DNA from 2 places in the Nocardiopsis coralliicola genome. Region 2 is predicted to be linked to the other one. Evidence: predicted binding sites of a transcription regulator. Region 2 holds the regulator's gene; the other holds the start of a gene.
The links. Region 2 encodes LexA, which represses DNA repair genes until DNA is damaged. Its sites were predicted from a motif close to TCGAACANNTGTTCGA; they were not measured.
Positions count from the first base shown of each region.

Region 1: a site for LexA is predicted at 1,797-1,812, ahead of ACYVGT_RS08875 (Rv2578c family radical SAM protein). Genes of this name have one in related genera too.

Region 1 is NZ_BAAGXT010000008.1:142,770-147,113, reverse strand. It holds gene ACYVGT_RS08880 (TetR family transcriptional regulator) at 1-427, shown strand, start outside; gene ACYVGT_RS08875 (Rv2578c family radical SAM protein) at 711-1,787, opposite strand; gene ACYVGT_RS08870 (CPBP family intramembrane glutamic endopeptidase) at 1,971-2,759, shown strand; gene ACYVGT_RS08865 (hypothetical protein) at 3,175-3,570, shown strand; gene ACYVGT_RS08860 (RDD family protein) at 3,607-4,344, opposite strand, start outside.
Region 2 is NZ_BAAGXT010000024.1:9,740-14,083, reverse strand. It holds gene ACYVGT_RS17085 (alpha/beta hydrolase family protein) at 480-1,586, opposite strand; gene lexA (transcriptional repressor LexA) at 1,866-2,648, opposite strand; gene ACYVGT_RS17075 (LysM peptidoglycan-binding domain-containing protein) at 2,940-3,476, shown strand; gene nrdR (transcriptional regulator NrdR) at 4,133-4,344, shown strand, end outside.

The DNA of each region.
Region 1 (4,344 bases), on a different contig from region 2:
CGGCGGCTCCGGGCCGCAGGCCGGCCCCGATGCGGCGTGCACGGTGCTGACGTGGTGTGCCGAGCACCGGCGGGACGCGGCGCTGCTGCTCCGCTACGGCATCCGCGACCTGCTGCGCGGCGATGCCGCGGAGGCCGAGCGCAGGGCGGGCGACAACCGCGGCCGCCTCACCGACGCGATCGAGTCCTACGCCGCCCGCTGGGGCCGGCCCCGCGCCGACGTGGTGCTCGCCGTGGCCGACCTGCCCTACGCCACGGTCCGCCGGCTGCTGCGCGCGCAGGCGCCGGCCACCGCGGACGACGTCGCCGCGCTCCGGCGCACCGCCGAAGCCGTCCTCTGGCCGGGAGGCCGCGTCCCCGAGGCCGGCTCCCCGCGCGACCCCCGCCGCGTCCGCGAAACCCGCCCGACGCGCAGGGCGCGCACCTAGGGCGTGCTGGGCGGGCACCTGTCCTGCTGCGCGGCGACCAGGCACGCCCCTCGCAGCGCCCTCCGCAGCAGTCCGGAGAACCCGCCCCGACTCCCTCGCCGGCCGTGCGACCCGTGCAGCTCCCGCCCCGGTCCGGGCAGTGCGGAACGCGCCGGCCCGGTCCGGCCTCCGCCACTCGGTCGGGATCTGCGCACCTGGCCCGGACCGGACCGTGCCGCGGGCGGAGCCGCGCAGGGCGGTGCCCACGACGGCGATCGCCGCACGCGCGGGAGCCGCCGCGCGTTCAGACCAGGCGGAGCTGGCGCGGCGCCGGCGGGACCGGCTCCGGGGCGGGGGCGGCGTTCGACTGGCGGTGGCCGCCGGAGGGTTCGGAGGGGCCGGGAGGACCGGGGATGCCGTGCCGGCGGGCGGCCTGGCGGACCTGGGCGGAGACGAGGCGGCGGTAGTGCTCGGGCGCGTAGGCGCCGCGGCCGTAGAGCTCCCGGTAGAGCGGGACGAGCCGCGGATACTCGCGCTCCAGCCACGCGCGGTACCACTCGCGGGCGCCGGGGCGCAGGTGGAGCACGATCGGCGTAACGGCCGCGGCACCCGCATCGGCGATCGCGGCGACGGTGGCGTCGATCTGCTCGGCGGAGTCGGTGAGGCCGGGCAGGACCGGTGCCATCAGCACCGTGCAGGCCAGGCCGCGGTCGGTGAGGCGGCGGACGACATCGAGCCGGCTCCGGGGCCGGGGCGCGCCCGGTTCGACGGTGCGCCAGACGTCCTCGTCCACCATTCCGATGGAGACGGCGAGCCGGACGTCGGTCACCTGCGCGGCCTCGGCGAGCAGGTCGATGTCGCGCAGGATGAGCCGGCCCTTGGTGAGGATGGAGAACGGGTTCGCGGCCTCGGTGAGCGCCCGGATGATCTGCGGCATCAGCCGGTAGCGGCCCTCGGCGCGCTGGTAGGGGTCGGTGTTGGTGCCCATCGCGATGGGTTCGCCCGCCCAGGCGGGCCGCGCGAGTTCGGCGCGGAGCAGCTCGCCGGCGTTGACCTTCACCATGATCTTGGTGTCGAAGTCCCGCCCCGCGTCCAGGTCGAGATAGGTGTGCGTGCGGCGCGCGAAGCAGTACACGCACGCGTGGCTGCACCCCCGGTAGGGGTTGAGGGTCCAGCGGAACATGGGGTCGTCTCCGCCGACCCGGTTGATGATGGACCGCGCGCGGATCTCGACGGCGACCGGCTCGCCGTCGCTCGCCACCGGCCCCTCGGCCGCCCCGAGCCCGGCCCGCCCGGTTCCCCGGTCCGGCTCCCCGGCCACCTCGGCCCGGCCGAACAGCCCTTCGGTCCCGTGATCGTCTCTCAGCTCTTCCCAGCGCACGGCCGATATTCGAACACACATTCGAACACCTGTCCACTCTCCCGCAACCGCAGGCGATCCCGGCCGCAACCGGACACCCGGCGGCGGCCCGCCGCCAAGGCCGCGCCGGAGGAGTAGCCTCCCGATGTTCCGCGCCGGCAGGAGCCTCCCCCGGGCACCGCGCGGTCCCCAGGAGGCGCCGCCATGCCCGCACGCTCGATCGCCGCCAACGTCGCCCTCTTCGTCGCGGTGACGGCCGCCGCCTCGCTGCTCCTCGGCGCGGCCCAACCGGCGCTCGGCGTCCCCGACGTCGTCATCCAGATCGTGCAGTTCTCCCCGGCGCTCGGCGCCGCGGCCGTGTGGCTGCTCCGCTGGCGCAGCCCGGACCTCCGCCGCTCCGCCCGGTTCTCGCTCCGGCTCTCCCGGGCGGCCGCACTCCGGCTGGCCGGCGTGACCGCCCTGTTCGCCGCCGTGTTCGCGGCCGCGCTCGGCCTGTACACCGGAGTGTTCGGCGGCGCTCTCGAACCGGGCCGGGCCGGCGGCTCCGGGTTCCCGATCGCGCTGATCCTCGCCGCCCAGCTGATCGGCGCGTGCGGCGAGGAGGCCGGATGGCGGTGCTACCTGCAGACCGAACTGCAGCAGCGCTGGGGGCCGGTGGCGACCGGCATCGCGGTCGGCCTGCTCTGGGGCGCCTGGCACATCCACGTCTTCGCCCAGGAGCCGTGGGCCATCACCGGCTTCTTCCTGATGACCGTCTCGGTGTCGGTCATCCTCTCCGTGCTGCTCCTGCACGACAGCACCGGCAACCTCCTCATCGCCGGCGTCCTGCACGCCCTGATCAACCTCGGCCTGCTGTTCTTTCTCCCCGACGCGATCGAGCACGGCACCCAGATCATGTCCCTCGCCCTCCCCTTCGCCGCCGCCGCAACCGCCGTCGCCCTCATCCCGTCGCTGCACGGCACGCCCCGGGAGCCGGCCCCGACGCGTGCCTGACCCTCCGTCCGCTCGGCCGCGGAGGACTGCGCGGATTGGCAGCCGGCACGGGAAGCGGCGGAGCCGCCGCCTCTTCGGATGGGTCTGCGGTGGCAGGCCAGTGTGCACGCGATGCCGGTGCGGGCCGGGCGGTGTCCTCTGGAGGGAAGGCAACAGGGTCAGCCATCATGGTGGACATGCCGCCGACTTCGGCCATGCCACCGCGCAGCACAGTGGAGAACGCCAGTTGGACCGGCGGCCATTACCGGTTGGACATGGATCTTGCGGACGGGCGGGACGCAACGGTGCACCCCGTGCTCTCGGCGCTGTGGGATCGGTGCCGGTGCGGGGGTGCTTCAGGGCGAGCGGCACCGGGGCCGGGGAAGTGCCGTGCACCGCGGAAGCGCTGCGCGGGGCCGGGCGGCTGCTGGGCGCCGTGCGATATCCGCCAGACGGTTCACCAGGGGCGACGGAGATCGCGTGCGGATGCCGGATCGTCCGCGCCGGGTTCGACGCCGCGGACCCGGCCGTGCTGCGGCTGTACGTGCCGATGGCCGAGCTGCGCCGCGCCGAGCCGCGCATCGATGGGTTCCCGTTCGACCCGCAGAGCGGGGCGGCGTCGCTGGAATGGCGGGCCCCGCTCGACACCTGGTTTGCCGACGCGGCAGCGAGGGTGTTCGCGCAGGCTCCGTTTGCAGCCGCCGCGATCGGGTTCGAAGTGGAGCGGACGTCTAGGGACGAGGTCACCCGCGCCCGCGCGGGGGGCGAGCGGCCGCACGCGCTGCTGGTGCCCGAGGGCGGCGGCCTGCGCCGCCATCCCGCCACCCGATGAGGGCAGGGGCCGGGGGCGGTGCCGGCCGCGCGCCGGTCAGCGCTGCGGCTGCTCCATGCCGGCCGGAGCCGGCGGGGGAAGGGGCACGACCGGGCGGGCGGACTGCTCGGGGGCCGGCTCCGGGGACCCCGTCGGATCAGCCGCGGGAGCCGAAGGCGGCACCGGGTTCGCACCGGGCCCGGGCGGCGCGGGCGGTCCGTGCCACTGCACCCGATGCGGATAAGCCGGGTAGACCGGCACAGGCCGCGGGTGGGCGAGGACCACGCAGGTCTTGGCGAGGTCGTCTTTGAGGCCGCGGTAGTGCGGGCGGTCCAGGGCCATCACCGCGAAGTCGGCCAGCCGTCCCAGCAGCGGGACCAGGCCGAGGAGCAGGTGGGCGCCGGCCCGGGCTGCGGCGCGGCCGCGGGACGGAAGACCGCCGGTCTCAGCGTCGACGACGCGCAGGCCCGCGAGCCACTTGCCGGGCGTCCCCGCCCGGTGGGCCGTGTACCACCAGTGGTAGGCGAAGAGCGCCGCCACCGCGGCCGCCAGCACCACGGCGAGCACCGGTCCGAAGAAGGCGTCCTCGCCGACCAGGCCCAGCATGACGAAGGCGCCGAGCGCCATTCCGGCGAAGTACACGGCGACCACGATCACCCCGCCGGCGGCCATGTCCACCAGCAGCGCGAGCCAGCGCAGGACCAGCGGCGCCGGCACCGGCGGTCCGGACGGCAGGAAGGGCACCGCGCCGTCCGGGCCAGCCGCGCGCCCGCCGCCGTCCTGCCCGTGCTCCTT
Region 2 (4,344 bases):
CTGGGGGACTCCTGCCCGCCGAGGCTCTCGGCCTGCGGCGGACACGCCGAGCGGCGCCGCCCCGTCCTGCTGGCTCCGCCGACCGGGGCCTGCGGCCGATGCCCGATCGGGCCGAGCCCGCCCGCAGGCCGCCGCCTGCTCGACGGCGGGGGAGCGCGCGCGTACCGCGGGCGCAGCGGGGCGGCCGGCGGTCCGCCGGCGGTCAGAGGCCGGGGGAGGCCGGTAGCCCGGAACGGGCGCGGAGGGCCGGGCGTACTCGTGCGGCGCCTGACCGCGCCGCGGCGCTGGCCGGGGCCGAACGGTGCGCGCAGCGACCGGCATCGGCCGGAGCCGCGGGGTCCGCCGGGCCCTCCGGGCTGGCCGGGGCGCCCTGGTGCGGGCCGGCGGCAGGCCGGCGCGGCCTCGGTGCGGGATCGGGCCGCTGCCCAGGGGGTGTGTTGGGTGGACACCTGCCCTGCTGCGCGGCGCCCTGGCAGGCCCTAGGCGCGGGCCGGCGGGAGGTCGGCGAAGAATGCGGCGAGAGGGCCGTCCGCATCCGGGGTGAAGGGGCGCTGGTCGTCGGGGGCGGCCGCCGAGCCCGGGCCGCCGGGGCGGGTGCGCAGGACATGGTCGGCGCCGTCCAGGCCGATCTGCTCGGTGCCGAGGGCCGCAGCCAGGCGGTCCACTTCGCCGGCGGTCACCTGTGCGTCCTCGGTGCCGCGCAGGACCAGGGTCGGCATGCCCGGGGGGAGGTCCGCGGCCAGTTCCGCCGGGTCCAGTGCGTCGATCTCGCGGAGGAACCCGGCCGTCTCCGGCGCGAAGATGCCCCCGATCTGCTCGGGAAGGTCCTGCGGCAGCGGCTCTCCGGCGCGGACCCGGGCGATCGCGGTGCGGGTGCCCGTCAGCAGGTCGGCGGCGCCGGCCGCGTCCATGCTGCCGGCGGCCTCCGCCGAGCGCACCTGCTCGGTGATCTGCCGGTCGATCAGGTCGAGGTACACCTCGCCCGGCGGGGCCACCAGCACCAGGCCGGCCGGCGGCGGGCCCTCGACGGCCTCCGGGGCACCCAGCGCGAACAGGGCGCCCTCGGAGTGGCCGAGCACGGCGATGCGCTCGGGGTCGACCTCGGGCCGCGCCGCGAGTTCCGCGTAGGCGGCGGCCATCTCCTCTTCGAACAGCCCGTAGGAGGCCTCCGCGCCGTCCTCGCCGGACTCCGGCACCGGGCGGTCCCCGCTGCCGTACTTGTCGTAGCGCAGCGACGCCACGCCGGAGCCGGCGAGCACCCGCGCCAGGTTCAGGTTGGTCCCGGCGTCGGGGCGCCCCGGAGAATTGCCGTCCCGGTCGGTCGGCCCGCTCCCGGACACGATCAGTGCGGCCGGCACCGGTTCTCCGGCCTCCGCCGGCAGGGCAAGAGTGCCGGGCACGGTTCCGGAGCCGCCGTCGAACTCCACTTCGTGCTCGACCGGATCGGCGCCGGGCAGCTCCGCGGTGGGCGGCGCCGCAGGGGAGCAGCCCGCGGCGAGGGCGGCGGCGGTGCCGACGGCCGCGGCGGTGCGCAGGCAGTGCCGCCACAGCGGGAGCCGCCGGAGGGGGAGGGGAGAGACGGGCATGGCCCTACCGTACGGCGCCCGGCCGCCCGCTGCCCCGGCAGCACCGCGGCCTCCGCCGGTCGGGGCGGGCAGCGCGGGTGATGGAGGCCGCCCCGGTTCGGGACGAAGGTCCCTGGCGCGCCGCCGCCCCGGTCGGACGCCCGGCGGCCGGGGGTGCCGGAAGCCCGCCACCAGGGGTCTCCGATGCGTTCCGAATCGGCAACGGCCCCGTGACTTCAGGTGAAGGTCACGGGGCCGATCCGAAAGGAGGCTGATTCGTTACGCGGGTGGCGCGGGGGGTCACATCCGGCGCATCACGGCGACGACTTTGCCCAGGATGGTGGCCTCGTCGCCGTTGATCGGTGCGTAGGCGTCGTTGCGCGGCAGCAGCCACACGTGGTCCTGCTCCCGCTTGAACACCTTCACGGTGGCCTCGTCGCCCAGCAGTGCGGCCACGATGTCGCCGTTGTTGGCCTCCGGCTGCTGGCGGACAACGACCAGGTCACCATCGGTAATGGCGGCGTCGGTCATCGAGTCGCCGACCACGGTGAGCATGAACAGGCGGCCCTCGCCGACGATCTGCTTGGGCAGCGTGAGGACGTCCTCGATCGACTCCTCCGCGAGGATCGGCCCGCCCGCCGCGATCCGGCCCACGACCGGCACATGCGCAGCTCGGGACTGGTCGCCCTGGGGGTCGGCCTCGAGCTCGTCCCAGGAGCGCACCGGCGCTTGGCCCGGAATGCGAATCTCGACCGCCCGCGGGCGGTTCTGGTCGCGCCGGAGGTACCCCTTGCGTTGCAAGACCTTCAGTTGGTGCGCGACACTGGACGGGCTCGACAGGCCAACGGCGTCCCCGATCTCCCGGATGGACGGCGGATAGCCGCGCTGCCGCACATAGCGGTGAATGCAGTTCAGGACGCTCTGCTGGCGCGCGGTGAGCCGGGGGGCACCATCCTGCGCCGATGCGGCGGCTTCGCCGTCCGCCTCTGCAGGGGCGTGCTCCGGCGGGGGAACGGGCCGGAGCGCGGTGGGACCCGCTCCGGCCGCGCGAGGTTCCTGCGCTCCGTGGTTCTCCTCCGGCACGGCCGGCCTCCTCGGCGGTGATCTCGCGGTCGTCGCGTGTGGGTGGTGGGTCAGTGCTGCGGCGGGACGCGCGGGGCTCTGTCGGGCGACGATCCCCGCGTCACGGCGGTCCCGGAACCGTGCGCCCCGCGTTCAACCGCGCGCGCCGGAGCCGGAAGTCAAGCGTGTCCAACGGTAGTGCCTGCACACAGTGAGATCAAACAAACGTTCGAGATGGTGATGAAAAAAACGGCTGGATGCGGTATTAGTCGAACGCATGTTCCAACGAACGGGCGTTCGAAGGGAGCGATCATGGTCGATTCCGCGCCGCCCGGCCCGTCCGGCGCCGCGCCGGTCGTCCCGCGCCAGCGCGGGGCGTCCGAGCCGTCCGCCGGGGCGCGGCCGCACCGCCCCGAATCCCGGCCCGGGCACCGGCGTCCCGCGGCCCCCTACGACTGGGCCGTCGACGTCCCCGAGTGGACGCCGCCGCCCGCCGTATCCGGCCTGCCCGAGTTCGGTGCGCCCCCGGCCGTCCGGATGCGGCTCACCCTCCGCGGCCGCGCCGTCCTCGTGGCGCTGCTCTGCGCACTGGCCACCGGAGCGGTCTCGCTGCTGTTTGCGGCGTCCGCCTCGGCCGGCTCCGCCTCCGCCGCTCCGGTTGCGTCGTTCTTCAGCGGCTCGGTGTCCCCGACCGTGGTGGTCCAGGAGGGCGACAGCCTCTGGCTCATCGCCGAGCGCGTCGCCCCCGCAGAGGACACCCGCCGTACCGTGCACTCCATCGTCGAACTCAACAGCCTGGCCGGCACCGAGCTCGAGCCCGGCCAGATCCTGCGCGTCCCCAGGCACTGAGCGCCCCCGCCCGCCGCGCCGGCTGCCGAGGCCGCCGCCGCGGGCCGCTGCGGCCCCCGGAGCCGGCCCGGCGACGCCCCCGGGTTTCCGGGCATCCGGCGCCCCGCGCCCCTGCGGGCGTAGGGTGCGGCCGCATGCGGCCTGCGCGCGAGCGGCGGCCGCGGGCGCGCCGGCGGCGCTGTGCTGCGGCGGTTCCCCGGATGCTGCCCGGTTCGGGCCCGCGGCCCGCAGTAGGCCCGTTCCCAGAGGTCCCCACCTGGGGGTATGTTCCTCAGGCGCCCGTCAGCGCGATCCCTTCCCCATGCCCGAGGCTCCGGCTCCGGCGCCGGAGCCGTGGCGATTGCCACCCCGCCGCCCGCGGCCTCGGCGACACGCCCGCGGCTGGGGCGGGGGTGGAAGGCGATGCGCGCGGGGCTGACCTGCGGTCTCCGTCCCGGGCCCCGCCGAAGAGGGTGCGGCGGGCTTGCACCCGCCTCCGTGCGCCCCTAGGTTTGACCACTAGATCTAGTGCTGTTCGCGGAAGAATCCGCCCAGAAGTTGTGCTTTAGTGGGTGAGGGGTTCGCGGCGCACAGAGGCTCCGCGCGCAGGAGTGCCGTGCGGGTCCGGATGCGTCCGGGCCGGAGCAGGTTCAGGGTCAGCAGGGAGGCGTACCGGCATGCACTGCCCGTTCTGCCGCCATCCGGACAGCCGGGTGATCGACAGCCGGTCGACCGACGACGGCACCGCCATCCGGCGCCGGCGCTCGTGCCCCGAGTGCGAGCGGCGGTTCACCACGCAGGAGACGGTCCTGCTCATGGTGCAGAAGCGGTCGGGCGTCACCGAGCCGTTCTCCCGGAGCAAGATCGTGGCCGGGGTGCGGCGGGCCTG